Regions from separate parts of the Anoxybacillus sp. UARK-01 genome, predicted to be linked through region 1. Evidence: riboswitches for the same ligand, from Rfam matches in the RefSeq annotation. Region 1 holds a riboswitch; each other region holds the start of a gene.
What was found. A riboswitch is a leader RNA that binds a small molecule or an ion and turns the genes downstream of it on or off. The one in region 1 is predicted to bind S-adenosylmethionine.

Region 1 (10,352 bases):
CTTTTTTACAATACATTAAAGTATTTCGCTTCTGGATGAGCAAAAACGATGGCAGATACAGAGGCTTCGGGTTCCATCATAAATTCCTCCGTTAAATCAATTCCAATCTCTTCCGGATGCAAAAGATGGAACAGTTTTTCTTGGTCTTCTAGGTTTGGGCATGCCGGATAGCCAAAAGAAAAGCGTTGTCCTTGATATTTGGCGGCGAACCGTTCCTCCATTGTGAAATCAGGATCGTCTGGAAATCCCCAACGGTCGCGCATGACTTGATGGATCCGTTCAGCCAGCCCTTCTGCTACTTCAAGCGCCAGCGCTTGAATTGCATGGCTTTTTAAAAATTCGCCGCTTTTTTTCCATTCTTGCGCTAGCTCACGGATGCCTGTTCCAGCGGTCACGGCAAATAATCCTACATAATCAAGCTGCCCGCTTTCCACCGGCTTGATATAATCAGCCAAACAAAGATAAGGTGACTGGCGCTGCCGCGGAAACTCGAATGTTTCGATCATGGTTTTTTCATCTTTCGGCGAGTAAATATAAATACGGTTTCCATCGCTTTGAGCGGGAAAAAATTGATAGACAGCCGCTGGCTTTAACCACTGTTGCTGTTTGGCGGCAGAGAGAAGATCCTCTATCAATTGTTTGAGAAAAACAGCTTTTTCATTTTGTTCCGCTAATAACTTTTTCACTTTTCCTTTCAAGCCAAGGTGATGTCCGAGCAGCATTTGCCAGTTCATATACGGCTCAATATGGGCGAGCGGGATATCTTTTAGGACATGACGCTCTAGATCTGCCGGAACATATACTGGAACATGGATGGATACATTGGACCGAACAAGGGTAGCCGTTTGCGATGATGACGCTGATACCGTAAAGCTTTGTTCCTTTCGTTTATATTCAACCTCGTTTTGCTGCAGGCGGTTGGCAAGGGAGAGACCGTCCATGGCGTCTTTTGCATAAAGCACGATTCCGTCGTACTCTGGAGCGATTTTATTTTCGGTAAATTTTCGCGATAATGCTGCTCCACCGACAAGAATAGGCAAGGAAATGCCGGCTTGTTTTAAATCTTGAGCGGTTAGCACCATTTGTTGGGCTGATTTGACGAGCAGCCCCGACAAGCCAATAATGTCGGGTTTTTCGGCTTTTATGGCTTCAATCAGCTGCTGGGAAGTGACTTTAATGCCTAGATCCACTACGTGATAGCCGTTGTTGCTCAAAATAATGTCCACTAAATTTTTGCCGATGTCATGCACATCCCCTTTGACGGTAGCAAGCATCACTTTTCCTTTTAGACTGGTTTCGGTTTTTTCCATATAAGGCTCCAAAAAGGCGACCGCTGCTTTCATCACCTCAGCACTTTGCAGGACTTCAGCGACAATGAGCTGGTTGTCATTGAACAGCCGGCCTACTTCATCCATACCGGTCATAAGCGGACCATTGATAATATCGAGAGGGTTGTTATATGTTTGCAAGGCCAACTCTAAATCCTCAAGCAATCCCTCTTTTGTTCCTTCGACGACATAGGAGGCGAGCCGTTCCTCGAGCGATAAATGAGTATTCGTTTTTTTCGTTTCTTTCGTTTTGCCCCGGTAAAACTGAATAAAGGTGTTTAAAGTTTCATCATTCGTATGAAAGAGGAGCGCCTCAGCCAATTGCACTTCCTCCGCTGGAATGGAAGCAAAGCGCTCAAGCTTTTCCGTATTAACAATCGCGTAATCAAGGCCGGCTTGCGTACAATGATATAAGAAAACAGAATTTAAAATTTCCCTGCCAACTGGCGGCAATCCGAATGAGACATTGCTGATACCGAGTATGGTTGGACAATGTGGCAGCTGTTCTTTAATGAGTCGGATGCCCTCAATCGTTTCTTTCGCGGCGCCAATATATTGTTCGTCGCCGGTGCCGACTGGAAAAACGAGCGGATCAAAAATAATGTCATGTGGCGGTATGCCGTATTTATTGACAAGCAAATCGTAAGAACGCAAAGCGATTTCAAGCTTTCGTTCAGCGGCAATGGCCATTCCTTGTTCATCAATCGTGCCAACAACAACGGCCGCTCCATAGCGATGAATGAAAGGAGCAATTTTTTCGAAACGCTCCTCTCCGTCTTCGAGGTTAATGGAATTAATAATCGCTTTTCCTTGCGAATAGGAAAGGGCGCACTCAATCACTTTTTCATCCGTTGAATCAATCACGAGCGGCACCTTTACCTTTCGAACGACTTGCTGGATAAATTGTTCCATATCTTCCTTTTCGTCGCGATCCGGATCTGCAAGGCAGATATCGATGACATGAGCGCCGTTTTTTACTTGCGTTCGAGCAATTTCCGCTGCTTCTTCATATTTTCCTTCCGCAATCAAACGTTTAAATTTGCGAGAGCCGATGACGTTTGTTCGTTCGCCGACAAAAAGCGGGCGCATTGTTTCATCGTAAATAAGTGGCTCGATTCCTGAAACAGCATGAACGGAGAATGAGGTTGGAATCGTGCGCGGAGCGACATCGCGAACCGCTTCAGCGATAGCGCGAATATGAGACGGCGTTGTGCCACAGCAGCCGCCGACGATATTGAGCCAGCCTTTCTCAGCAAAGCGGCGGATTTTTTTGGCTAACATATCCGGTGTTTCGTGATAATGCCCTTCTTCATCCGGGAGCCCGGCGTTTGGATAACAGCTGACGGCTGTATCGGCTAGTTGAGAAAGAGAACGCAAGTGATCAGTCATAAACTCCGGCCCAGTTGCACAGTTGAGCCCAATGGCAAATGGCTTCATATGGCGGACGGAAATAAAAAACGATTCAATCGTTTGTCCCGCCAGCGTCGTTCCCATCGGTTCAATCGTCCCAGATATCATAAGCGGAACGATTTTTCCTATCTTTTGAAATGCTTTTGAAATGCCGATAAAACCCGCTTTTACGTTAAGTGTATCTTGACACGTTTCTAAAAGCAGAAGATCGACGCCGCCGATTAATAGGCCGCGCGCTTGCTCTTCATAGGAGGCTACAAGTTGGGCAAATGTTGTCCCCCCGGTAACAGAAAGGGTTTTCGTTGTTGGACCCATCGAACCGGCGACAAACCGCGGCCAGCTTGAAGTGGAATGGCGTTCAGCCGCCCGCTTAGCCAGCTTGGCTGCTTCTATATTTAATTCAAGCGCCATATGGCCGAGCCCATATTCGTCTAACACCATGCTGGTAGCACCGAACGTATTGGTTTCAATGATATCGGCTCCCGCTTCAAGATAGGCTTCGTGAATCTGTGCAATGACGTGAGGGGAGGTCACAGATAAATATTCATTGCATCCTTCGTATGATTCGCCGCCAAAATCAGCAGCTGTAAGCTCGGCGCTTTGAATCATCGTTCCCATTGCTCCATCCATTACTAAAATTTTCTTTTTCAGCTGATTATACAGTTGGCTAGCCATGATGAAGTACCTTCCTTTCTGAAATCGAACGTTCTTTTTCTTGAATATAGCGGACGAGCTCGACTGTCATTTCATAGCGCAAAAACGGCGTAATTAAATAAATGCCGCGAAATAAATCAAAAGCCGCATCGATGAGCGATTTGGCGATGGCAATTCCTTCTCTCGACGATTGAATCGGATCATGGGCGCAAGCCGCCATTCGGGAACGAATATCGTCCGATAACGTGATTCCCGGTACTTCGTGATGCAGAAAGTCGGCGTTACGTGCGCTTGTAAGCGGCATAATGCCGATATAAATCGGCGCTTCAAGATGTTTCGTTGCCTCGTATACCTCTTCGATTTTTTGTTCGGAATAGAGCGGCTGCGAAATAAAGTAGTGGGCGCCGCACTGAATCTTTTTCTCAAGCCGCTGCACCGCTTTATCTAAATAACGGACATTCGGATTGAAGGCCGCAGCGATAGAGAAGTTGGTTTTTTGCCCAAGCGGCTGACCGGAGTAGGAAATCCCTTCATTAAATTGGCGAATCAGCTGAATTAAATCAAATGATGACAAATCATACACAGATGTTGCGCCAGGAAATTCGCCGATTTTGGATGGATCTCCGGTGACAGCAAGTACATCCGTAATGCCAAGTGTATGCAATCCCATTAAATGAGATTGCAGACCAATCAGATTGCGGTCGCGGCATGTAATGTGGATCAGCGGACGGATGCCTAGCTGTTGCTTAATAAGGGTTCCGAGCGCGACATTGCTGATGCGCGGAGTAGCTAAAGAATTATCAGCCAGTGTTAGGGCATCAATATTCGTTTCTTTGAGCGCTTTCGCTCCTTCCAAAAATTTTCCGATGCCCAGCTTTTTCGGCGGATCTAATTCAACAAGGACCGACCGACGTTTTTTTACGATATTTTCTAAAGGCGGTTCAGATTTTGGCTCTGCTGATGGAATCGAGATGGTTGCTTGCTGCTGTTTCACTTGTTTCGTTTGAATTGGCGTGCGATCAATCAAGGCTTGTGCCATCGCCGCAATATGTTTAGGCGTCGTTCCGCAGCAGCCGCCGATCAGGCGGACGCCTTGTTCGCGAAAGGAGAGAGCCGTTTCCTTAAAATATTCGGCGTTCGTTTCATAAACAAGGCGGCCGTCGCGATAATCCGGAAGGCTAGCATTCGGATAAGCGGAAAGGAATGCGGTGCTGGGAAGCGGCACGGCTTCAAGAGAACGAATCATATGATACGGACCAAGATGGCAGTTTAATCCAACTACATCGGCCCCCAATTGTTCCAATTGGGAAAGCGCATCGCTGAGCGGAGTCCCGTCTTGCAGCACGCCAACACCGTGAAGGGTCACATGGGCGATAATCGGTAATGTTGTTTCTTTTCGGGCGATGGCGAGCACCGTTTGAAGCTCCTCTAAGTCGTAATAGGTTTCAAGCAGAATTCCATCTACTTCTTCGTGCAAAAGCACGTACAACTGCTCCCGAAACGTCCGTTTCACTTCTTCAAGAGTGATGGCGCTTTTCTTGAATGTGCGAAGACCGCCGATGGTTCCAAGAACATAGGCACGGCCTGAGGCCGCTTGTTTCGCTAGCTTTACAGCTGCGCGGTTGATTTCTTTTACATCGTCCTCCAATCCATAGCGTGCTAGCTTCATATAGTTTGCGCCATATGTATTGGTTTGAATGACTTCTGCGCCAGCGTCAAGATAAGCTTCATGAATATGGATAATATCTTCTGGTTTGGAGAGATTCAATTCTTCAAAACATCGGTCAATTCCATGGGAGTATAATAAAGTTCCCATCGCCCCATCGGCGATGATGATTCGTTTCTGCAATTCTTCTAAAAATCCCATGCGTATCACTCCTTCGTCTTCTTAAAAAATAAAAAAAGCCTTCTAAAAATAAGAAGAAGACTTTGGGTTGCTCCTTCTTATCTTCCAAGCATCAAGCCTGTCTGGAATTAGCACCTTGACATACAGTCAGGTTGCTGAGAGTTCACAGGGCCAGTCCCTCCCTCTCTCTTGATAAGAAAAATGAGTATGCAATTTTCAATCAATGCGTTATTTATAATTTAAATAATTTTTAGAAAATATTCAACTGCAAATTTTGATTATTTTTTAGATGGAACGGATCAGCGCTCAAAAGGCGACGATCAGGCAAAGTTTGTGGACTTACGCCAGGAAATCTATAGTTCGCATTTTGGTTATAAAAACAGCCTAATTCCTCCGAATTAGGCTGTTAAGACGAAGCGCACAAACCCCTATCGATAGTTGACAAATTGTACATCAATCGGCAAATCAGCTTCACGGATCGCTGTGATCACTTTTTGCAGATCATCTTTGCTTTTGCCGCTGACGCGGATTTGATCTTCTTGAACTTGGCTTTTTACTTTTAAGCCTGTGTTTTTAATAATCGTATTAATTTTTTTCGCATGATCTTTGTCAATTCCTTGAACAAGGCTGGCACGTTGACGGACCGTTCCTCCTGAGGCTGGTTCTATTTTTCCGTATTGAATATTTTTGATAGAGACCCCGCGCTTAATCAGTTTGCCGATTAATACATCTTTCAATTGCTCAAGTTTGAATTCATCGTCGGAAACGAGGATCAGTTCGTCTTTTTCTAAGGAAATGTCACTTTTGCTTCCCTTGAAATCGTAGCGGTTTTGAATCTCCTTCATGGCGATATGAATGGCGTTAGTAACTTCAGATAAATCTACTTTGGATACGATATCAAATGAGCTTTCTTTCGACATATATTACCTCCAGTAAAATTTGGTCATTTTGTTTTTATTATAGTAAAATGTAGCATGATAAACAATAAAAAGGAAGATGCATCCATGAAACAACTTATACCAGGAGAAATAAGAACATTAACCGTAAAGCGGGAGGTTCCGTTTGGCTGGTTTTTAGCGAGCGGTCAGGAAGAAGTGCTGCTTCATCAAACGGAGATAGACCGTCCACTTGCAATCGGAGAAGAGGTCCATGTCTTTTTATATCACGACCATCAAGGACGGTTGAGCGCTACAATGAAATCACCCAAAATAACAAAGGATACATATCATTGGGTGGAGGTGGTTGATGTTGTTCCAAAGCTCGGTGTTTTTGTTGACATTGGCATATCAAAAGATGTGCTTGTGTCTAGCGATGATTTGCCTCCTCTTTTGTCACTATGGCCACAGCGAGGGGATCAGTTATATTGTTCGTTAAAAACAGATCGGAAAGGGCGCTTGTTGGCTAACTTGGCGGATGAGGAAACAATCCGGCAGCTTGCTACGAAAGCTTCGGAGTCCGTCTTTAATCAAAATGTGCGCGGTCGCATATATCGTGTGATCAAAGCTGGAGCGTCTATGATCTCAGATGTGGGTTATATCGGTTTTATCCACGAATCTCAACGCAGGAGAGAACCGCGTCTTGGCGAAGTAGTCGAAGGGCGTGTCATCGCTGTCAAAGAAGACGGTACAATGAATGTGTCGCTGCTGCCGCGCAAGCACGAAAGCATCGACGAAGATGCAGGAATGATTTATCGTTACCTTGAAAGCAGAGGAGGGGCCATGCCCTATCATGATAAAAGCAATGCAGAGGATATTCAAGCGCGCTTTCAAATGAGTAAAGCCGCGTTTAAAAGAGCATTGGGACGGCTTATGAAAGAAGATCGGATTTATCAAGAAAATGGCTGGACTTATATCAAGCATAAGGAAGAATAGAAGCGGGGGTACAATACTCCGCTTTTTTTGTGCAGGGCTAAAAAGATGCCCCTATATCGCCGATAAAAATAGTGGATAGATTACAGCATAAGGGGATAAATCGATGAAGCAACTACGTCTTATCATTGTTATGATGGTGGTCGTGTGCCTTTTTTCAGGATGTTCAGCGCAGGAAACGGCCACAACAAAAGAAAGAGTAAAAGTCGGTATTATGTTGTCTGACGTCGGACTTGGAGATCAATCGTTTAGTGATTCTGCTTTCAATGGATTGATGAAAGCGCGCAACGAGCTTGGCATTGTGTTCGATTATCGCGAATTGCAGGATACGAAAACGTATGAACAAGGGCTAAAAGAATTGGTCGAAGAGGGAAATGATATCGTCATCGGCCTCGGATTCATGGTGCAAGAGGATTTGGAAAAAGTAGCGAAGCAATATCCAAAGCAGCCTTTTATTCTAGTGGATGCTGTGTCCAATTTGAAAAACGTGACTTCGATTACGTTTAAGGAAGATGAGGGAAGCTTTTTAGCCGGAGTGGTCGCGGCGTTAGCGACCCAAACGAATCAGGTTGGCTTTATTGGCGGAGACGATGTACCGCTTATCCACAAATTTGCCGACGGCTTTGAAAAAGGGGTTCATGCCTTAAAACCTTCAGCTTCTGTGAGCGTGGTGTATGCCGGGGATTTTGGAAATGATCAGCTTGGCGCCAAGCTTGCGGGAGAAATGTTTAAAGGCGGCTGCGACGTCGTATATACGGCCGCTGGATTTACGGGCGTGGGAGCGTTAAAGGAAGCGGAGGCGCAAGGAAAGTATGCCATTGGCGTTGACAGCGACCAATATTTTTATGCGGAAAAGGCGGTTGTCACATCAATGGTGAAAAATGTGGATGTGGCGCTGTTTACGATTTTACAGCAATATGTGCAAAAAGGCGAAATGCCACAAGGGACGGTTCAACTGGGCCTTAAGGAAAATGGCGTCGGACTTGCGCCGATTCGCGTGATGGCATGGAGCGAGCCGCAACAAAAATTGATCGAACAATGGAAGCAAAAAATTGAAAATGGTGAAGTAACAACGAAGGAATAGAAAAGGGGATAGCGATGACGGTTCGGAAAAAGCTATGGCTTCATGCCACGATTTCGATTTTGCTTTCGATCGGCATGATGGGATTTATTATTGTCAATATGCTGTCGATTCAAGCGACCAACAAAGATATTGTGCCCGTGCTTTTGACTATTCAGGAGCTAGAAGCGAGCATGAAATCAACGAAGCAAAGCTTAAATAACTTTGCCTACAATATGACAGAAGGAAATAAGCAGGGGGCCATTGAACAAGTTCAGCAAACAGAGCAGCTCATTCGTAAGCTGAAGAAGATGTTAAAGCAAAACCATTTTCAAGCTTTATTGGAAAAAGCAACGACCAAATTTTCCAATGTACATGAGCAATCCATTGAAGCTTTGAACACTCTTGATGCGTCTGAGGCCAGACGGCAAGCGATGCGAATCGAAGGGGCTATGAATGATATATATGGTTTAAAGTTGGCTGCAAATGATTTTTATGAACAATTACAGCAAGAGATGCAAGCGCAAATCCGCTTTGTGGTGTGGACGGCAATCATTGGAAGTATGGTGCTTCTCGGATTGGCTGGCGCAAGCAGTTTACGGCTCACACGTTCTATTACTAAACCTCTTGAGCATCTAGCGGCCAACGCGAAAGAAATAGCGAGCGGCCATTTGCTTGTTGAGCCTGTTTCCTATAAACATCATGATGAAATCGGCGAGCTCAACACTTCATTCAGCCAAATGGTCCATGAGCTGCAGCGGCTGCTACATTCCGTAGATTCCGCAAGCCGGCGTGTTGAAACATTTGCTAAAGAGATTGAACAAGAAAATAAAATGCTCACAGAAATTAACCAGCAGGTTGCTTTATCTACGAATGAGCTATCAGCCGGCGCTCAAAGTATTTCCGAAGAACTGCAGCAAGCGGTATTGCTTATCGAAAAAATGGACGATACGTTTGCACAAACCGCTGAACGGACGAAACAAACGGCTCAGTACAGCGAAGTCGCAGTAGAAGCGATTCGCACTGGACAAAAGGCGATTGGGGAACAAATGAAGTTGATCCGCGATAACGCTGAAGCGACAGCGCTGATCGAGAGGGAAACACAAGAGTTTATTAGCCATGCAGCGGATATTGAACAAATGGCAAAATCTGTATCGGAAATGGCGGAGCAAACGAACTTGCTTGCGTTAAATGCGGCCATTGAAGCAGCCCGTGCAGGAGAAGCGGGAAGAGGATTTGCGGTAGTGGCAGAAGAAGTGCGCAAGCTTGCCGAGCAGTCTGCGCAAGCAACGAAGCAAATTTTCGCCACTGTTTCTCACATTAAACAAGGGGTCGCTTCTGTTTCATCTGCGGTTACGCAAGGAGTGAAAATTGCTGAACAGCAATCTCGGTCAACGGAAGCAACAGCAGAAGCTTTTCGTGAAATTGAAAGCAAGGTGATTGGGATATCGGCTGATATTCAGGAGCTCGTAGCAGATGTGGCTGCCTCTAAAAAATTGGGAGAGAGCGTGTTGCAAAATGTGGAAAGCATTAGCGCGGTTGTTGAGCAATCGGCGGCCGGCAGCGAGGAAATTGCTGCTTCGATGTCTGAACAGCTCGTCGCTTTTGAAAAAATGGTGGAAAAAGTGGCGGTGCTGCGTCAATTGACGGATGAATTGCATACAGTGATGACAAAGTTCCGCATGGAATAAATTTATCATCAAATAAAAGTTCTCCACGTTTTTTAGGTGGAGAACTTTTGTTTTAAGGCTGAAAGGTTGTCTCTAGTACATTTAAGAAACCTATTATACAAAATTATTAACGTTGTTATTTCTTCCAAACTTATAGGCCGAGATGAGGAAAAAGATCAGTGCGAATGCGAGGATAATGAGCAAATTCAAATATAAGCTTCCAAAGGAATGGCCTTGCTGTAATTTTAACAACGCATCCAGCGTCCAGCGTTGCGGCAGAAAATTAGCTATTTTTTGTACGAAAGTAGGCATAATATCCGCTGGCCAAAAACATCCTGAAAGCATGCAGGTAGGAACAACGATCAAGTTTTGCATCGCTCCTGCTGAAGCAGAGCTGTTTGCAAAAGCGACCGTTATAAAAGCGATGCCGATGGCTACTAGTGAAAATAACATCAGAACAACGGCCATTTGCCAAAAAGCAATATTTGTTTTTATGTGAAATACTCGATCCATTAT
Region 2 (10,352 bases), on a different contig from region 1:
TGCAGCTTCGCGCGAAAGAATCTTCTGACTGATAGGGATGATTCACTATTTTCAAAAGACCCGATCATCATCTTTTCGCTTCGCTTAAAAATTCTCCTTTTTTTCACTGAGAATATGATATGATAGGGTATGAATTTTGAAAACAAGGGAGAAAACAGCATGTCGTCTAGTCTTATTTTATTGCTTGCGCTCATCGTTCTTTTACTTGGAGCCATTACGATTTATTTGCTAAGAACGGGCTGGAAAATGATTGTTGTCGCCTTTTGCCTGGCCATGCTAGCATTGGTGATGCTTCGTCAGCATGAATTTAAAGCGGCGATTAATCGTTGGAAGCAACTGGATTTCATGAAAGAGGAAGCGAGCTTGCGCCGGGTCGTTTCCACTTTTATTGAAGAGGACATCAAACCTTTCGTTTTGCTCGATGTCCCGCTGATCTCTCAGCTTCCTGAGCTGCCGCGCGGCTGTGAAGTAACTAGTCTCGCCATGCTTCTGCAAGACGCTGGAGTGAAAGTCGACAAGATCACCTTGGCAAAGCAAGTAAAGAAGGACCCGACTCCGTTTCAACGGCGAAATGGCAAAGTATACTTTGGAAATCCGCATGATGGATTTGTCGGCGATATGTATTCTCTAACTACTCCGGGACTGGGGGTATATCACGAACCAATTGAACAGCTCGCCAAGAAATATTTGCCGCATCGAATTGTCAATTTAACCGGCAGCGATTTTAGCGAGCTGCAAAAATATCTTTCTCAAGGCTCGCCCATTTGGATCATTACAAACAGCACATTCAAAAAGCTCCCAGCCTCCGCCTTCCGCGAGTGGGATACTCCAAGCGGCCCTATTCAAATCACCTACTACGAGCATTCTGTTGTGATTACTGGATATGATAAGGACTATATTTATTTTAACGACCCGCTGAAAAAGACAAAAAATCAAAAAGCACCCAAAGCCGAGTTTTTAGATGCTTGGGTGCAAATGGGAAGACAAGCAATCACTTATCAATCGGATTAGATTGATAATGGTTGTTTGTCTTTTTTATATAAATAGGAAAAATCATACTTTTTTTCAACATAAACCTGATGCCAAATTAAAAAGGCAAACACAGTCCAAAGCTTTCGGCTATTGTCTGCTTTTCCTGCACAGTGCTCATCAAGAAGACGATACAGCTGATTTTTATGGAATAAATAATCCGTATCGCTTTCTTTAATTAAATTTTTCGCCCAATCATGCATTTCATTTTTCAACCAATGGCGAATCGGAACTGGGAACCCAAGTTTTTTACGGTGTAAAACGTGGTCAGGAACAATACCTTCTGCTGCTTTTCGCAAAATATACTTCGTTGTCTGCTGCGCCGTTTTCCATTCAGGAGCGATTTTGGCTGCTACCGCAAACACCGCTTTATCTAAAAATGGAACACGCAGCTCCAGCGAATGCGCCATTGTCATTTTATCCGCTTTTAATAAAATGTCTCCGCGAAGCCATGTATGGATATCGACATACTGCATCCGATTGACAGGCGGATAATCCGGCGTTTCCTGATAAAGAGAAGCCGTAATATTCGTATACTCCAGTCCACTACGATAACTTTTCAGCAAGCTTTGCTTTTCTGCTTCACTGTACATTTTCGCATTGCCGATATATCGTTCCTCCATCGGTGTTAAACCGCGTTCAATAAAGCTTTTCCCTTTTACTCCATCAGGAAGAATGCGGGCAATCATTCGCAATGCTGACTTCGCCGCCTGAGGCATTCGTTCAAAAACCTCCAGCGATTGCGGCTCACGGTAAATATTGTAGCCGCCAAATAACTCGTCAGCCCCTTCTCCTGAAAGGACAACGGTTACGTGCTTTCTTGCCTCGCGAGCAACGAAATAAAGCGGAACAGCCGCCGGATCAGCAAGCGGATCGTCCATATGCCACATAATTTTTGGAAGTTCATCCATATATTCTTGAGGAGAGATGACATAGCTAATATTTTCGACTCCCAGTTTTTCCGCCGTTTCCTTCGCTACGTCAATCTCGCTGAATCCTTCACGCTCAAAGCCAACAGAAAACGTCTTAATGTTGGGATGAAATTGCTTGGCAATCGAAGCAATAAGCGATGAATCAATTCCTCCTGATAAAAATGATCCGACAGGCACATCGCTGCGCATATGCACCTTCACCGAATCAAATAATACCTCGCGAATTTCTTTTACAAGCTCATCTTCAGATTGAACAACGGGCTGAAAGTTCGCTTTCCAGTAGCGATGGATCGTCAATGGTTCGCCAACTTTCTTTTTGATATAGTGGCCAGGCTCCAGCTTGCGGATTCCGGCAGACATCGTCATCGGTTCAGGGACATATTGAAATGTTAAGTAGTGCTGCAATGCTTCATAGTCAAGTAAATCATTTTCTATCGCATGCAAAATGCTTTTTTTCTCCGATGCAAAAAAGGTGCGGTCTTCCTCTTCCATATAGAAGAATGGCTTGATTCCAAAAGGATCCCGAGCGGCAAAAACCGATTTTTCTTCCTTGTCCCAAATGACAAAGGCAAACATGCCGCGCAGCTTTTCGACCGCTTTTTCTTTTTCATGGCTATATAAAGCAATAATGACTTCTGTATCGGAGTGGGTCGCAAATGGATATCCTTTTTGCAATAATTCATCACGCAGTTCAATATAGTTGTAAATTTCACCGTTAAAAATAATCCAATATTTTTCGTTTTCATACGATAACGGCTGATGACCAGCTTCTAAATCGATAATGCTGAGACGTCTAAAGCCGAAATGAACATGTTCATCAAAAAAATATCCATCATCGTCAGGACCGCGATGAGTAATCATGTCATTCATTTCTTCAAACGTTTTTTTCCATTGTTCATCAAGTGTTTTTGGATGATCATGGACACAACCTATAAAACCGCACATGCCGTTTCACCTACTTCTTTATATTCAACTCGAAAATTATACCACAGATTTGGACATTTGGAACGTTACATTTATTTTAACCATTGATTACAATAAATTAGTCGAACCTTATCAACATTCGTTGCAAATCAAACAGAAAAGAGAAAGAGAGCTACATATTCATGTAACTCTCTTTTGATGCCTTATCACTTCGCCAATGCAAGAGCCTGCTCTTTTAACGCTTCCGCTTTGTCTGTGCGCTCCCATGGAAGATCCACATCCGCGCGGCCAAAGTGACCATAGGCCGCCGTTTGTTTGTAAATCGGACGGCGCAAATCAAGCATTTTAATAATGCCAGCAGGACGAAGATCAAAGTTATTGCGCACCACTTCAATTAAAATGTCTTCAGATACCTTTCCTGTGCCAAATGTATCAATGGCGATGGACACTGGTTTTGCCACGCCGATTGCATAGGCTAGCTGCACTTCGCATTTTTCAGCAAGGCCAGCAGCGACAATATTTTTAGCGACATAACGCGCAGCATAGGCTGCCGAACGGTCAACCTTTGTCGGATCTTTTCCTGAAAACGCGCCACCGCCGTGGCGAGCATAGCCTCCATATGTGTCAACAATGATTTTACGGCCTGTTAATCCAGCGTCTCCCTGTGGACCGCCGATCACAAAACGACCTGTTGGATTGATAAAGTATTTTGTATTTTCGTCGATTAATTCCGCTGGAACAACTGGTTGAATCACATGTTCTTTAATATTGCGCACGATTTGCTCCTGCGTAATTTCTGGATGATGCTGTGTCGAAACAACAATCGTGTCGATGCGTACCGGCTTGCCATTTTCATCGTATTCCACTGTTACTTGCGTTTTGCCATCTGGACGCAAATACGGCAAAATATCTTCTTTGCGCACTTCTGAGAGACGGCGAGCTAATTTGTGCGCCAGCGAAATCGGCAGAGGCATAAGCTCTTTTGTTTCATTGCAAGCAAATCCAAACATCAATCCTTGGTCGCCCGCGCCAATCGCTTCGATTTCTTCGTCAGTCATCTGACCTTCACGCGCCTCTAATGCCTGGTCAACACCCATGGCAATATCAGGTGATTGCTCGTCGATCGATGTCAATACTGCGCATGTATCAGCATCAAAGCCAAATTTCGCACGAGTATAACCAATTTCGCGAACCGTATCGCGAACGATTTTCGGAATATCCACATATGTGGATGTCGTAATTTCTCCGCTCACTAATACAAGACCCGTTGTTACGCTTGTTTCGCATGCTACGCGGGCATTTGGATCTTTTGCTAAAATCGCATCTAAAATCGCGTCGGAAATTTGGTCGCAAATTTTATCAGGATGGCCTTCTGTAACAGATTCAGAAGTGAATAAACGGCGTTTGGCTGACATTCGTTGTTTTCCTCCTCTTATGTTCATGTTTGAGAGACGCCGCCTTTTGCGCCTCTGATCACTGAAAAATTGATACGGCACTCATTCCCCCGCTTATATAAACGAAAAAACCTTTCCTTCGATATCGAGGAAAGGTGATTTGCTTTCATATCGCGCCTTTCACTCTTATCGTTCAAGGGCTATGCCTTGCCACAGGTTAGCACCATTTCACATGTATAATTGTTGTGACGGTTGCTGGGTTTCATTGGGCCTGTCCCTCCACCAACTCGGGATAAGAGTAACCGTTCAATATGTTATCATAGCTTAATCAACAAAAAAAAGTCAACATGATTCGGCAAAATTTTTTCATGTTGCACAGGGTAATTTTCTCCATATGTATTTGCAACAAAATAGACAAAAAATAAACGTGAAAAATTACGTTAAATAGTATGGACTAATTATTTAAATGTGTTATACTAATTTCAGGTTTATAACTTTACAAAAAGGTAGGTTTTGTAGATGAGCATTGTTGATGTTACCAATAAGTTGAATATACTGCTCCAACGGCAAAACATACAGCAAAATTTGTCTGTTTCTCAACTAGTAGAAAAAGTTCTTGAGCGCAAAGAAGGAATGCTGACAGCGACTGGCGCGGTTGCCACTACAACTGGAAAATATACGGGACGTTCACCAAAAGATAAATATATTGTAGCGGAAGCCTCCACAAAAGAAAAAATCGATTGGGGCACAGTTAATCAACCGATTTCCGAAGAAGTCTTTGATCAATTATATCATAAAGTCATCGACTATTTAATGCAAAAAGATGAGATATTCGTATTCAAAGGCTTCGCTGGAGCTGATCCGGCCTATCGCCTGCCTATTCAGGTTATCAATGAATTTGCTTGGCACAATTTATTCGCACATCAGCTTTTTATCCGTCCGACACAGGAAGAGCTGGAAACACACGATGCACAGTTCACAGTCATTTCCGCACCAAACTTCAAAGCGGATCCAGCTGTCGATGGAACAAAATCAGAAACGTTTATTATCATTTCGTTTGAACGCCGCATCGTGCTCATTGGCGGTACTGAATATGCGGGAGAAATTAAAAAATCCATTTTCTCTGTGATGAATTTCCTTCTTCCAGAGCAAAACATTTTACCAATGCACTGCTCGGCAAACGTCGGTCCAGAAGGAGATGTCGCACTATTTTTCGGATTATCAGGAACCGGAAAAACGACGCTTTCTGCCGATCCGAAGCGCCGTTTAATTGGAGACGATGAACATGGCTGGTCCAATAGCGGAGTGTTTAACATTGAGGGCGGCTGCTATGCAAAATGCATCAATCTTTCACGTGAAAAAGAGCCGCAAATCTTTGATGCGATCCGCTTTGGCGCTGTACTGGAAAACGTCGTTCTAGATGAAAACACACGCACTCCTGACTACGACAACGCAACGTTGACCGAAAATACGCGCGCAGCGTATCCGATTCAATCGATCGACAATATTGTTGATCCAAGCGTCGCTGGCCATCCGGCAACTATCGTGTTCTTGACAGCTGACGCATTCGGCGTTTTACCGCCAATCAGCAAGCTTACAAAAGAACAAGCGATGTATCATTTCTTGAGCGGCTATACAAGCAAATTGGCTGGCACAGAACGCGGCATTACGTCACCGCAAGCAACGTTCTCGACTTGCTTTGGAGCTCCGTTCCTACCGCTTCCAGCAACACGTTATGCAGAAATGCTCGGCAAAAAAATCGACGAGCATCAAGTACAAGTGTTTTTAGTGAATACAGGCTGGACCGGTGGGGAATACGGAGTCGGCAGCCGCATGAAACTGCAATATACGCGAGCAATGGTGCAAGCAGCCCTTGAAGGCGAGTTGAACAACGTCGAAACGGTACAAGATCCAATTTTTGGGTTACAAATTCCGGCGCATGTTCCTGGAGTGCCTGATGAAGTATTGCTTCCAAAAAATACGTGGGCTGATCAAGAAGCATACGAGCAAAAAGCAAAAGATCTTGCCGCAAAATTCCGTGAAAACTTCAAAAAATTTACGAATGTCGATCCAAGCATTGAAAAGCTTGGCGGACCAATTGCTTAATATTTAGGGGGCATCTTCCGTCGTGTAGATCCCCCCTTTTTTTGTACATGTAGCAACCCTAAAACTTGCATAAACCTCTCCCACCTCCATTTCGTTAAGAGGGAGAAGACTTCTCGGTCCATGTGTTAAAATTCCTCTTCACCCATTTTGGTCCTGATTATATGGAAAGCCGCTTAGCCAATCACTTGGACTAAGCGGCTTTTCCAGATCTTTTAAAATAGGGAGCGTCCCCACGACACCCATTCCCCGCTATCGGGATCAATCGATGCGAGACGGAGCCAGCCATTTTTCACTTTTTGAGAAAAAGGCAAGTGCTCGGTGAGCAAACGCTCAATATAGTAACGCGGCGCTTCAATGACAACAAGCAATCGAAGCGGCGAATGAAATAACTCCTGATCCGAAGCGGCTACGGACTGCCAAGGCAGCCCAGTAAGCAAATCGCTGGCGTTGCCTTGCATCACTCCAATCCCGGAAGTGACCGTCTGCGTCGTTTTGCTGCCGCTTCCGTAATAGTGAGGGGCAACGGTCGATGCGTAATATTGCAAATTAATCCATTGTCCTACTGTAGCCGGTCCGCTGATAATGCCCGAGAGAAGCTCACCAGTAGGATCTTGTCGCCAATCGTAGCTGTGTAAAAATACTCTTCCATCGAGATGGCAATGCTTTGTTCGGCTACGGCTGCCAATTACAAACGCGGCATTTCCCGCAAGCCCCCATTCCGGGCGAATTTCACTCCAGTCAACAGCCCGACGCTGTACCTCCGCTACCGCATCATTTGGTCTTTTTCCAATGGACGGCAATTTTGCACACCGCTCCTCATTCGCATTCCGGCTTACTTTAGGAAGCACGCTTTCTACTAAGTGGAACGCCTGCTGTGCTGATTCTGATAACACCGGAATTTCAATCCAGCGCAGTTCATCGATCGTTGTCACATGCTCTGCAGCCACAAATACGGTTTCATCTGGAATGACGATACCGCGTTGCGCAAGTCCCTCGCGTACTTCTGGCAAATTGCCAAGAGCGGCAAACACTCGGGCATTAAATGCTCCCGCTGCTCCGCCACATGCACCGCAATCGAGCGAAGAAGCATACGGATTATTCACTGTTGCGCTTTCATGGCCGCATACGATCACCAATGGCGCAAACGATGAAGTCAGTCCTATACTGTGAAGCAGCTGCTGAACGTATTGAATTTTTTCCTCCGTTGAAAATCCGATGGGCAGATCTGATGCTTCTGATTTCTCTTGCCGTTCGAGCACCAGCGCTGTTGACGGCTTTTTCTCCATCGTCTCTTCTATCTTTCGGAACAAATGACCTGCCTTCTCAGGAGCGGCGCTGCGCATAAGAGTATGCAATCCAAGCCAAGATCCGCTCATTTCGGGCAATAATAAACTCGCTAGCAAATTTTGCTTTACTTTCTTAAATATTTGTCCGGCAAACCGGAACATATTGCGACGGCGTCGATAATCCGTCATGCTTTCCGGTACAGCAGCCACTTCACAAATCTCCTGCTGCGGTTGGACGATGGCCGGACATGATGGGTGAGTATGATGGCTATCCAGTTCACGCGTCTTGATCGGAATGCCAAAAAATCCAGCACATCCATACGTTTCAAATGGTCCGGCTTCTTCAAGATGACGGCGAAACACTTCTGAACGAACGTCAATGCAAAAAAGAAACTGGGCAGCAGGTTTCTGCTCATCTGCAGAACAAGAAGATCGAATCGTTGTCTTTAACTGTTCTTCATACGTTTCTTCCCATGCCTCAAGCCAAAGGCGGTATCGCTCCAAGCGCCAAAAGCGGTCGGCAAACGCTAGGCGGGCGCATTGTTCCTCTGCTTTCAGTTGCTGCCATTTAGCTGCTGTCATACCTCCCCAATGTAGCCACGCAACCAATAGCTGACGCCAATCATCAGCAACATCATCGTCCATGCTAGGATCCAATGGCAAATCCGGAGCCATCAATGCCCATTCTAGCGAAAGACGAATGGCCAAATAATCGACGAGTAAGGCGGTATCTTGACCCGTTTGTTTAGAACGCCAGAGCAACATGCCAGCCCATCCCGGCAAAGCCAGAAGGTGGGCTTCAAGATAGTTGACCGCTGTCTCTTCATCTACGTTCAATTCAGACAAGACGCGCTGCAACGCCAGCTCTGGAGCACTCGGCCAGTCAAAAAGCCGTTGCCGTTCATCTTTCGTCAACGCCGGATCATGCCCGACCAGCTGGCGCCAGGCGCCAAACAATCCAAGCTCTCGAAATGGCAGCCCCCACGCCGCCTGTCCTTCATCTAAAAACAATTTGCACCATTTTATCATTTGCTGATCAAGACGTTGTTTTTGCTTGCTATTATGCGCACTTAACGGCTGAATAACCGCGTTCCGCCAAGAAGTAGCTGTCGGCAACTGATTCCATTCAGAGGAAGCCAACCATTCCGCTGGTACCTCATCATTCCAAAGAAAGGCGCGGCATAATCGTTCTGCTTCATGGCGAGGCACTGAAAGATTCTGTGCATCAAGCCAGCGATGCAGCTTTCTCTCCAAAAATGAGAGATCAATTTCGCCTTTTTCAAGCGCTGCACGAAAGGATGCCATCGTCGGATATAGATGGATGCCAGGCATGCGTTGAAATCGTTCGGCCACTTCTGAAAATGGTAAATATTCAAGTTCCATCCACGGATGACGGGCAATGAAAGTAGAGATAGGCCAAAGCGGAGCAATGACTTCGCTTGCCTTCTCGACTATCTTAGCGATTGGGCGCTCTATGCCAGACACCGCTTTTCGTGTTGCCTGCTTGCGGGGACGTTCAAGCGAAATGGCCTGTTTACTCATCACTAGCTCCCTCCTTCACATAAATGCTCAAATAGTGCGGGTGTGGTTCAACAGTTGATAGGCGCGGCTCCCCAAAATGAACAAGCCACATATAGAATCGGACAAACAATAGAGATGAACGATGCCGAACAATCCAGAAAGTAACGATAGCAGCAGAAGCAAACAATACAAATGCCAGCCATTCGAGCGCAGACGGCGGTGCGCTTCCAGATGGTAACGCAGCTTGCACAAACTCCGTCAAGAAATGTCTTACTTCTTCAGAAGCTAATGCTAGCATGACCACCGTCACCAACCCAAGCCAGCGCCCTTCACGAAAATCGGCAAGACGTCCCCAGGCTATCATCATCGATGCTCCAAGAAGCAATGCGCTGAAAAGCCGAGTCGGCTCTGAAGGAGAAGCAATCCAAAACGCCATCCCCACTGCTAATCCTATTAAAGCGCCTCCCCACCAGGATCCGCCTCCTTTCACACGCACAATGCGTTCAGGACGCGGTACAACAGATCCTGATTGCAAGAACAATGTCGCTTTGAACAATCCATGCAAAATCAGATGAACCACAGCTGCCCCGTAAGCGCCTAAAGCACATTGAACGAACATCACTCCCATTTGCGCCATCGTTGAAGCGACTAACTGCCTCTTATAATCGACGTGGACAAAGCTAATACCTGTACCGAGCAAAATAGATAGAAAGGCGATAATAAATAGCGCCTCATGCGCCGCTGGCATGTTAAATAGTGGGGAAAAGCGCGCCAACAGCAGGCCGCCAGCATTAACGAGTCCTGCATGCATCACCGCTGATACAGGAGTCGGAGTCACTGCAGACTCAAGCAACCAGCGATGAAACGGCCATTGTCCCGCCGGAATCAGCGCAGCCAATAGCAATAATCCGTTCATTGCTATTCTTCCCCAAAAGCTTATCTCTGCCAATTGATCCGCTAATAAAGCGGCCGACATGCTCCATTTCCCCGTCACAGTCCATATCCATACAGCCAACACCGCCACTGCCAGCCAACTTGCCAAAAACATGATTCCCATTTGCATCGCAGCCGCGCGTGACGGCGCCCATTCCCTTTTTAACCATGTCAACACGGCAAGACCAACGAATGGCAGTCCCCAACAAATGGCCATTACGCGCAAA
Region 3 (10,352 bases), on a different contig from region 1:
TTCTATTCATTTTTTTGAAATTTTCATTTTGCAAATTTAATTCGAATTATGACAGGGATCATGCAGATTGTCAATTATTTTTTTACCGCTTGCTGAAAAAGATTGAGCTTAGCGATGCGCCGTGCCGCTTCTGTCAAGCGTTCTTCGCTTGTCAACAGCCCGACGCGCACATATCCTTCCCCGTGCTCGCCAAATCCAATCCCAGGCGCCACCACAACATGCGCTTGCTCAAGCAATAAATCAGCAAAGCGCTCCGAAGTCCAGCCCTTTGGTACCGGCAGCCAAGCAAAAAAGGAGCCGGCTGGAGCACTTACGTTCCAACCAATTTCCTGTAAAGCTCCAATGAACGCATTGCGCCGTGATTCATACAACGCTACCAACTCCGTCACGCATTGCTGTGACTCAAGCAGCGCAACCGCTGCCGCTTCCTGAATCGCACCAAACAAGCTGACATATAAATGGTCTTGCAAAAGATTGATCGCAGCAATCACACTTTCATTGCCAATCGCAAAACCTACGCGCCAGCCAGCCATATTATACGTTTTGGAAAATGTATAAATTTCAATACCGACATCCTTGGCTCCTTCCGCCTGCAAAAAGCTGATCGGTTTTTGCCCGTCAAATCCAATCGCACCATAAGCAAAGTCATGGACAACGCAAATTCCATGCTTTTGTGCAAACGAAACGGTCTCTTGAAAAAACGAGTCTGTCGCTACAGCTCCCGTCGGGTTATTTGGATAATTTAAAAACATCAGCTTGGCTTTCTCAACCACCTTTTCATCCAATTGACGATAATCAGGCAAAAAGCCGTTTTCGCTATAAAGCGGCATCATTTCCATTTTTGCACGCGCTAATGCCACTCCCGACCAATAATCAGGGTATCCGGGATCCGGCACAAGCACAACATCGCCCGGATTTAATAAGCACTGCGGAATTTCCACAAGCCCTGCCTTTCCACCGAATAAGACAGCTACCTCTCTCTCAGGATCAACCGTAACGCCATATTCGCGCTGATAGAAAGCAGCCACCGCCTCTTTTAAAAACGAATAGCCACGAAACGGAGAATACTTATGGTATTTTGGATTAGCCGCCGCTTTTTGCAGCGCTTCTACGATATGCGGAGGCGTCGGTTGATCAGGATTTCCTTGACCAAGATTAATTACATCATGTCCTTGAGCCACCACTTTTCCTACTTTGTCGACAAGCGAAGCAAAAAACTGCTTCGGAAGACTTTGCAACAACTCGGATTGGACAAATGATTTCAATTGCTTCACCTACTCAAAAAATTCTTGAAATTCTAGTCAAACATCATATATCGTAAAAATTAAATTGTAAAGACATTTTTTTGGGGTGAATGATTATGACATTAAAAATTGCTTGTCTTCAGCTCGATATTGCTTTCGGAAATCCTGCGGAAAATAAACGCCGCGTTCAACAAGAGATCGAAAAAGTTTGTCAAAGCTCTGTTGACGTCATCGTCCTTCCTGAACTATGGACAACCGGATACGATCTCGCACGCCTTGACGACATTGCTGATGAGAATGGCGCTGATACCAAATCGTTTATTAGCAAGCTCGCACGCCTGCACAACGTCTGTATTGTTGCTGGCTCCATTGCCAAAAAAACCGCTGCCGGCATCACCAATACCATGTACATTGTCAATCGAGACGGCGACATTGTAGGAGAATACAGCAAACTCCATCTCTTTCAGCTCATGGATGAGCATTTGTATTTACAATCCGGTGAATCGAGCGGCTTATTTACCTTGGAGCAAACGTTGTGCGCGGGAGTCATTTGCTATGACATTCGCTTCCCTGAATGGATTCGCGCCCATACAATCCAAGGCGCAGAGTTATTGTTTGTGGTCGCCGAATGGCCACAGCCCCGCCTTGAACATTGGCGAACCCTTTTGCAAGCGCGCGCGATTGAAAATCAATGCTATGTAATCGCCTGCAATCGTGCTGGAAAAGATCCGAACAATCAATTTGCCGGCCATTCACTTGTCATTGATCCATGGGGAGTCATCCTCGCCGAAGCCGATGAAAATCCATGCTCTCTTATGGCCGAAATCCAGCTGTCAAAAGTGAAAGAAGTTCGCAAGCAAATTCCTATTTTCCAAGACCGCCGACCTGAGCACTATATTTCGGCCGAAAAAAATTTTCAAAAAAACAGTTGACAAAACTGGCAAATCGAATGTATGATTCGAATCAAGCGAATTGAAAAAAGTTTTGCATTGTTAAAAACATTCGAATAAAACCGAACAAACTCTTATCAAGAGCAGGTGGAGGGACGAGCCCGATGAAGCCCGGCAACCGACTTAACCAACGTTAAGCACGGTGCTAATTCTTGCAGCAACACGCTGAGAGATAAGAGGGGAGAAGCCGACTTCAAACCTCTTTCGAAAAGCGAAAGAGGTTTTTTCATTGTTTCATTGATTGAGTGAATGATAAGGAGGGTACAAATGATGACACATTCTAAACAATCCGTCTACGAGCCTTTAACGGAATCAGGAGCGGTTGCACTCGCTGCTCGATTAGGCTTATTTCCGGAAGGAACACCATTCATTTGCCAAGAAATTGGCGATGGTAACTTAAATCTTGTGTTCCATGTATTTGATCCCCAAACAAAGAAAGGAGTCATTATTAAACAAGCGCTACCATATGCAAAAGTCGTCGGTGAAAGCTGGCCGCTTACGCTTAAGCGGGCTGTCATTGAAAGCCATGCGTTGCGCACGTTTGCCGACTACGTTCCGCAATACGTGCCAAAGGTATACTATTCGGATGAGTCGTTGGCGATTACCGTGATGGAGGATTTATCGCATCTGCAAATTGCTCGAAAAGGATTCATTGCTGGAAAAACATATCCGCTTCTTTCCCAGCACATTGGAGAGTTTATCGCTAAAACGTTATTTTACACATCGGACTTTGGCATGAACCAGCAGCAGAAAAAACAGCTGCAACAAAATTTCATCAATCCAGAGTTATGTAAAATTACCGAAGATCTCGTCTTTACTGATCCGTTTTTCGACCATGAAACGAATAATTTTGAAGAGGAGTTGCGCCGTGACGTAGAGGCTCTTTGGAATGACGATGCGCTTCATCTTGAAGTAGCAAAACTCAAGCGGAAATTTTTAACGGAAGCCGATGCGCTCATTCATGGGGATTTACATACTGGAAGCATTTTTGCAAGCGACACAGAAACAAAAGTCATTGATCCTGAGTTTGCGTTTTACGGCCCATTCGGGTTTGATATCGGCCAATTTTTTGCCAATTTACTCCTAAATGCGTTGTCCCGTTCAGAACATGAGCCACTATTGGCTCACATCGAAAAAACATGGAATGTATTTACGCACACGTTTGCTGCCCTTTGGGAACAGCATAATGTAGAACCGTATGCAAAAACTGAAGGATTGTTGCAAGACGTGTTGCAGCAAACGCTCATCGATGCGGTCGGTTTTGCTGGTTGTGAAATCATCCGGCGCACGATCGGCTTAGCCCATGTCGCCGATCTTGACGGAATCGAAGATCAACCTACGCGCATCCATGCCAAGCAGCTTGCCCTTCAGCTCGGGCGACAACTGATTTTACATCGCCAGACGATCCATGAAGTGCAACAAATACGCTCTTTGTTCTTTCAAACATTTGCTGCCACTCATTAAACGAAAGGAAGAAGAATATGGATTCATTGCTCTCCATTCCGCGTTCTGTTGAATGGAATCACACACATTTGACCATTTTAAATCAGCAAAAGCTTCCGAATGAGACTGAATATTTAGAATTAAAAGATATTCAATCTGTGTGGGATGCAATTGCCACATTGAAGGTTCGCGGTGCTCCAGCGATTGGCATCACAGCTGCATACGGTCTTGCTTTAGCGGCACACAGCTATCAAACGAATTCTCCCGAAGATTTTCGCAACCTTCTGAAAAAGGATCGTGATTATTTGGCAAGTGCCAGACCGACAGCCGTCAATTTATTTTGGGCGCTCGACCGCTTGATGGCCAGCATTGCGAACGTTTCGTCTGTCGCCGATGCCAAAAAAGCATTGGTTCATGAGGCAATCCGTATTCAAAGCGAGGATGAGAACACATGCCGCTCCATCGGTGAACATGCCCTTTCTCTTTTTCAAGAGGGAGATCGCATTTTAACCATCTGCAACGCTGGATCAATCGCTACTGCTCGATATGGTACCGCGCTTGCTCCCTTTTATTTGGCAAAAGAACGCGGAATTCGTCTGCATGTCTATGCTTGCGAAACAAGACCCATTTTGCAAGGCGCGCGGCTGACGACATGGGAGCTCATGCAAGCAGGCGTTGATGTAACGCTGATCACTGATAATATGGCAGCACAAACTATAAAGACAAAAGACATCACAGCTGTCATCGTCGGTGCTGACCGCATTGCCGCAAACGGAGATACCGCCAATAAAATCGGTACATTTGGCTTGGCATTGCTCGCTAAAGCATTCAACATTCCTTTTTATGTAGCGGCTCCCCTGTCCACTATTGATTTATCGACTAAGACAGGGGCAGATATTCCGATTGAAGAGCGTCCGTCTGAAGAAATAACCGAGCTGGCAGGAACACGAATCGCTCCTCTTGGAGTAAAAGTATACAATCCTGCTTTTGATGTGACGCCTCACGAGCTGATTACAGCCATTATTACTGAAAAAGGAATCATAAGCGGCCATTATGAAAGCGTGCTGACAGCTTTGTTTAAGGAGGAAATCAAGCGATGAAAAAACGACACACATTTTTGTTGGCAATCCTATTGTTATTCGGCATCATGCTCGGAGGCTGCACCAATGAACAAGATGCTGTAAGCTCTAAACCAGCGGCTAAACAAGAAAACACGGAACAGAAGGCGACGAACAATACAGCCAATGAATCCGCTTCCGCTGAGCAGGCCGCTATTCCAAATCAATTAAAAAAACCCATTAAAATTGCGGCCATTATGCAATTTTCGATCGGTACCTTCTCCTCTCAATATATTGCTGGCGTAAAAGATCAAGTGCAGAAATTTGGCGGAGAAGTACAAGTTTACAATGCTGATAACGATTTAACGAAAATGGCTTCATATGTAGAAACCGCGATCACGCAAAATGTCGATGCCATCCTTTTGGACCACGGACGAGCCGACGCATTAAAAGGGCCGGTTGAAAAAGCGGTGGCCAAAGGCATTCCTGTCGTCGCTTTTGACAACGACTTAAATATTCCCGGCGTAACCGTCATTGACCAAGATGACTATAGCCTTGCTTGGAAAACATTAAAAACATTAGCAGAAGATTTAAATGGCGAAGGAAAAATTGTTACCATCTGGGTCGGTGGTTTTACACCAATGGAACGGCGTTATGTCATTTATGACGCATTTAAAAAACGGTATCCAAGCATTAAAGAAATTGCTAAATTCGGCAATGCCAGCTCTAATACAGCATTAGACACACAAACGCAAATGGAAGCGATTTTGAAAAAATATCCGAACAAAGGCGATATCGATGCTGTATTCGCTACATGGGACGAATTTGCGAAAGGAGCCACACGAGCCATTCAACAGGCGGGCCGTACCGAAATCAAAGTATACGGCATTGATTTAAGCGATGAAGATTTGCAAATGATTCAGCAGCCAGACAGCCCATGGGTAGCAACAACCGCGACTGACCCTGCCGAAGTCGGCCGAGTCCAAGTACGGTTTGCTTATCAAAAAATTGCAGGTGAGAAAACGCCAAGTATTTATTCTCTCGAGCCACATCTGGTGAAAAAGACAGACTTGCCTAATCAGCAAGTAACAATGGGAGATCTGCATCAATACATTACTGGCTGGGGTCAATCCAACGTCGCTCTCTCTCCATGGATGAAAACATTAGAAGAACAGGGGAAAACAAAATGAGCGGGCTTTTCATGAACAATATTTATAAATCGTTCGATCGCGTGACCGTATTAAATGGCGTGAATTTCCATGTAAAGAAAGGGGAAGTTCACGCCCTTTTAGGAATGAATGGAGCCGGAAAAAGTACATTAATGAAAATTTTAGCTGGAGATCTTCAACCCAATGAGGGAACTATCACGATCGACGGCACAGACGTCAACTTTCCAAATCCGGCGGCCGCCAAGAAGGCCGGCATTGGCTTAGTGGTTCAAGAAGTCGACACAGCGCTATTCCCCTTTTTAACAGTCTATGAAAATATTGTGGCTGATGATTTGGTCCATGCCGCCCGCCATCCATTCCTTTCATGGAAAAAGCAAAAGCAGCGGGCAGCCCAAGTACTGCAGCAAATCGGGCTATCGCTTCCGCTTGATAAACGGATTCACGAGTGTACGCTGCATGAAAAACAGCTTATTGTACTAGCGAAAGTGCTTTTCTCTTCTGCCCGTTACATTATTCTGGATGAACCGACAGCCGCCTTAAGCGAGGTAGAAACAAAACGCCTTTTTTCGATTATGAAACAATTAAAAAATCAAGGCGTTTCCTTTATCTATATTTCTCATAAGCTCAAAGAGGTGAAGGAAATTTGCGATCAGGTAACCATCCTGCGCGATGGTTCCGTCGTCCATCAAGGTGATGCTGCCCAGCTGTCAATCGAAGAGATGATTTATCATATGGTTGGACGGACTCAGCAACGAAAAGAAAGAGAGCGACGCACATACGGCGAGGACATCCTTTTTGAAGTCAAGCAATTGCAAATTCCGAAAACAAACACGATGATTGATCTGCAAATTCGCAAAGGGGAAATTGTCGGAATTGCCGGATTGGTGGGGGCAGGAAAAACAGAGCTAGCCGAAAGCCTATTTGCCCATACGAAAACAACCGGGGAATGGTTGATTCATGGAAAGCGTCATACGTTTTCTTCACCAAAAGAAGCGATTGCTGCCGGCATGTGCTTTATTCCTGAAGAACGGCGAAAGCAAGGACTCTTTATGAGCGAAACGACTCGCACCAATTTAACTGTCCGTTTACTATCATCACTAGCAAAATGGCAATGGATTTCTAGAAAACAGGAGAAAGAAAGGGCTCAGCAGCTCATCGATACACTCCATATCCAGCCTTCCTCCCAGCAAGCCATCGTCAAGCAACTAAGCGGCGGCAATCAGCAAAAAATTGTCATTGGCAAATGGCTACAAACAGGCGGCGAGGTTTTTATTTTTGATGAACCAACAAAAGGCATTGATGTGAGCGCAAAAGCAGAGGTATTTGCGATTATTCGCTCCCTGGCCGAGCAAGGGAAAGCCGTTCTATATTTAACAAATGAATTTCAAGAGCTGCTCGATATCGCTGATACAATCTATGTCATGGTTGATGGACAGCTTGTACAGCGTTTTACAGCAGAGGAAGCAACATATGAACAACTGATCTATTACAGCAGCGGAGGTGGCGAAGAAAATGGCACAAGTACAAACAACAACGCTTTCAACCGTAAAGCGATCTCCTCTTAATTTTCTATATAAACACGGAACATTGCTTGCCATTCTAGTTGTCATTGCTTATTTCAGCATTACGCTTGATCGTTTTTTGACGTATGAAAATTTTAGTGATATTTTGCGGTCCATTTCGATTGTAACACTCGTAGCCATTGGCATTACATTTTCTCTTATTGTCGACGGCTTTGATTTATCCGTCGGTTCAACGGTCAGTCTCGCCACAATCGCGAGTGCAGCTTCTCTCGTTTTATATCGACAAGAAATTTTGGTCACTCTTCTCGTTCCGCTTTTATTAGGAATAGCAGTGGGCCTATTAAATTCGTTGCTCATTGTCAAACTAAAGCTCCCTGATCTTCTGGCAACACTGGCAACCATGTATGCCATCAATGGGGTGCATCTCACTTATACAAAAGGGTTTTCCATCTACAATGACATGCCCCTTCCAGACGGAGGAACGGCGCCGGGAAAGTTTATTCCATCCTTTTTATTTATCGGCCAAGGAGAAGTAGGCGGCATTCCATTCTCTGTATTACTCATGTTATTCATTGTTGCCGCTTCCCATTTCTTTCTGACCTATACAAAGCCTGGCCGTTTATTCTACATGACAGGGGAAAATCGGGAAGCTGCCCGACTTTCGGGAATTCCAGTCAATCGCTATCGAACATATGCATATGTCATTAGCGGATTTTTCGCAGCACTTGGCGGTATCGTCCTTGCCTCGCGAATCGGAACCGGACAAGTTTCTGCCGGAGCCTCCTTTTTAATGGACGGAGTGGCCGCTGCCTATATCGGCTTTTCCGTATTCGGCGCAGGGAAACCAAACGTTATCGGCACTTTATTCGGATCCATTTTAATTGGTGTACTTTTAAACGGTTTAACCATGATGAATGTCCCATACTATGCCCAAGATATTATTAAGGGAGCGATTTTAGTAGGGGCGTTAGCGCTCTCACATCTCCAAAAGAAATAGGAATGTTTCCCCATCGGCTTATATGAAATTTTGTGATATGATAAAATTACTAGCGCATTTGTCTTATGAACGGGGGAACAAGCGGATGACGACAGCAACAACTCTTACTCATTTATTAAACAGTGCCATTCATTCGATCAAAACGGTAATTCCAGCGGGGATTGAGATTGAAAAACCGGCTTTATACCATGCTAGTTCAATCCGCTCATCTTTATCCGTGCTGATTGGAATGACTGGACAAATTCATGGGCAGTTAGTCATCGCAGGAACGAATGATCTTTTTGCGCAAATCAGTCAACTTATGTATGGAATGATGCTAGAGGGAGAAATGCTCGAATCATTTACATGCGAGTTAGGAAACATGATCGCTGGTCAATTGGCGACACATGCATCGAGCCAGCAAATGATGATGGACATCACTCCTCCCACTTTGCTTGTAGGAGAAGCGAATGTAAAAGGGTTTCAAAAAGCGATTGTTGTTCCTGTCAATATTGTAGAAAAAGGAACATTAAATATGATTGTCACTCTCCATCATGAATAAAAAAAACTAGAAGCGATTTTTGCTTCTAGTTTTTTTATTCTCTAGCATAGCTTTGCTCTAAGTTTAACAGCTTTTCTTTTATATCTGTTCGACTTCCCGCATAGCCGGTTAATGAGCGATTCTTGCCAATGACGCGGTGACACGGAACCACAATGGCAAGCTCATTAGAACGGTTCGCCTGGCCGACCGCCCTTACCGCTTTCGGATTTCCAATTTTCTCAGCAATCTCGCTATAGCTTACCGTTTCGCCATATGGAATCTCGCAAAGCGCTTGCCATACCTTTTCTTGAAACGGTGTACCCTTCCATTTCAATGGAAGCTGAAATCTTTTCCGCTTTCCTCGGAAATATTCATCCATTTGTTCAAGTGCCGTTTGCAGCAACTCAGAATCACTTTTCACCATTTCATAGTTGCTGCTCAATTCTTCCCAGTCGTCAGCAAATAGCTCGATTTTCACAATGGCTTCCCCGTCTGAAACAATATACAAATCTCCTAGCTCTTTGGAGCTATAAACATTGTATTCTAGCTTCATGATCTCCCTCTTTTTCTGTTCTTTCAATCGGCAACGTAATATGGAAAGTCGTGCCTGTCCCCACTTCGCTTTCCACATCAATTTTTCCTTGATGCTCCTCAATAATTTTATAGCTAACCATCAGCCCGAGTCCAGTTCCACGTTCTTTAGTCGTATAAAACGGTTCACCCAGCTTTTTTATTTTGTCCTGAGGAATACCGCAGCCTTGATCCTTGACGGAAACGCGAATCGATTGGCGATCCACTCTTTGAATGCCCACCTGTATTTCTCCGCCTTTTGGCATCACTTCAATGGCATTTTTTAAGATATTGATAAATACTTGCTTAAGCTGATTCGGCTCGCAGTAAATATACGGCAAATCTTCGGCAAAGTCAGGGATAATTTGCACATTATGCATCATCGCCTGAGCGCTAATTAAATCAATTGTATCTTTCATAATTTTGCAAACATCATTTTGCTGGTATTGAATGGCTTGCGGTTTTGCGAGCACAAGAAACTCGGTAATAATGGACTCAATTCTCTTTAACTCAGACATAATCACATCAAAGTACATGGAGTAATCTTCGCTAATGCTGCCTTGCAACAACTGAATAAATCCTTTTAATGCTGTCATCGGATTACGAATCTCATGAGCAATTCCTGCTGCCAGCTCACCCACCACATTAAGCGTATCTGATTTACGAAGCTGCCACTCCAGTTCTTTTCTCTCAGTCACATCCCGCAGCATCATCATACCAACATTAGGAATAATTTCCCTTTTTAATGAAATTTCAACTGTTCGTTGCTCTCCCTTATTTGTTAACAGCGTCATTTCCGCATAAGCTTTGCCAAATTGCTCGCACTGCTTAATCAATTTATAAAACACCTTCTGCTCTTTTTCCGGGACCCAGTGGAC

Region 2: it holds a riboswitch for S-adenosylmethionine, as region 1 does, so the genes downstream of both, metK (methionine adenosyltransferase) here and B6A27_RS05270 (bifunctional homocysteine S-methyltransferase/methylenetetrahydrofolate reductase) in region 1, are expected to answer to the same signal.
Region 3: it holds a riboswitch for S-adenosylmethionine, as region 1 does, so the genes downstream of both, mtnK (S-methyl-5-thioribose kinase) here and B6A27_RS05270 (bifunctional homocysteine S-methyltransferase/methylenetetrahydrofolate reductase) in region 1, are expected to answer to the same signal.

The regions. Positions count from the first base shown of each region.
Region 1 covers NZ_NASY01000031.1:163,082-173,433, forward strand. The annotation lists gene metH (methionine synthase) at 6-3,413, opposite strand; gene B6A27_RS05270 (bifunctional homocysteine S-methyltransferase/methylenetetrahydrofolate reductase) at 3,406-5,259, opposite strand; SAM riboswitch class I at 5,334-5,437, opposite strand; gene B6A27_RS05275 (YajQ family cyclic di-GMP-binding protein) at 5,667-6,158, opposite strand; gene B6A27_RS05280 (CvfB family protein) at 6,243-7,109, shown strand; gene B6A27_RS05285 (BMP family lipoprotein) at 7,213-8,190, shown strand; gene B6A27_RS05290 (methyl-accepting chemotaxis protein) at 8,205-9,857, shown strand; gene B6A27_RS05295 (ABC transporter permease) at 9,951-10,352, opposite strand, start outside.
Region 2 covers NZ_NASY01000042.1:41,678-52,029, reverse strand. The annotation lists gene B6A27_RS09985 (gamma carbonic anhydrase) at 1-32, shown strand, start outside; gene B6A27_RS09980 (C39 family peptidase) at 160-1,011, shown strand; gene asnB (asparagine synthase (glutamine-hydrolyzing)) at 1,008-2,906, opposite strand; gene metK (methionine adenosyltransferase) at 3,092-4,300, opposite strand; SAM riboswitch class I at 4,463-4,578, opposite strand; gene pckA (phosphoenolpyruvate carboxykinase (ATP)) at 4,799-6,385, shown strand; gene B6A27_RS09960 (DUF2309 domain-containing protein) at 6,598-9,213, opposite strand; gene B6A27_RS09955 (NADH dehydrogenase subunit 5) at 9,206-10,352, opposite strand, start outside.
Region 3 covers NZ_NASY01000057.1:17,291-27,642, reverse strand. The annotation lists gene B6A27_RS17840 (pyridoxal phosphate-dependent aminotransferase) at 75-1,265, opposite strand; gene B6A27_RS17835 (carbon-nitrogen family hydrolase) at 1,361-2,176, shown strand; SAM riboswitch class I at 2,266-2,373, shown strand; gene mtnK (S-methyl-5-thioribose kinase) at 2,465-3,658, shown strand; gene mtnA (S-methyl-5-thioribose-1-phosphate isomerase) at 3,676-4,737, shown strand; gene B6A27_RS17820 (sugar ABC transporter substrate-binding protein) at 4,734-5,885, shown strand; gene B6A27_RS17815 (sugar ABC transporter ATP-binding protein) at 5,882-7,429, shown strand; gene B6A27_RS17810 (ABC transporter permease) at 7,377-8,384, shown strand; gene B6A27_RS17805 (chemotaxis protein CheX) at 8,470-8,925, shown strand; gene B6A27_RS17800 (methylated-DNA--[protein]-cysteine S-methyltransferase) at 8,960-9,457, opposite strand; gene B6A27_RS17795 (PAS domain-containing sensor histidine kinase) at 9,432-10,352, opposite strand, start outside.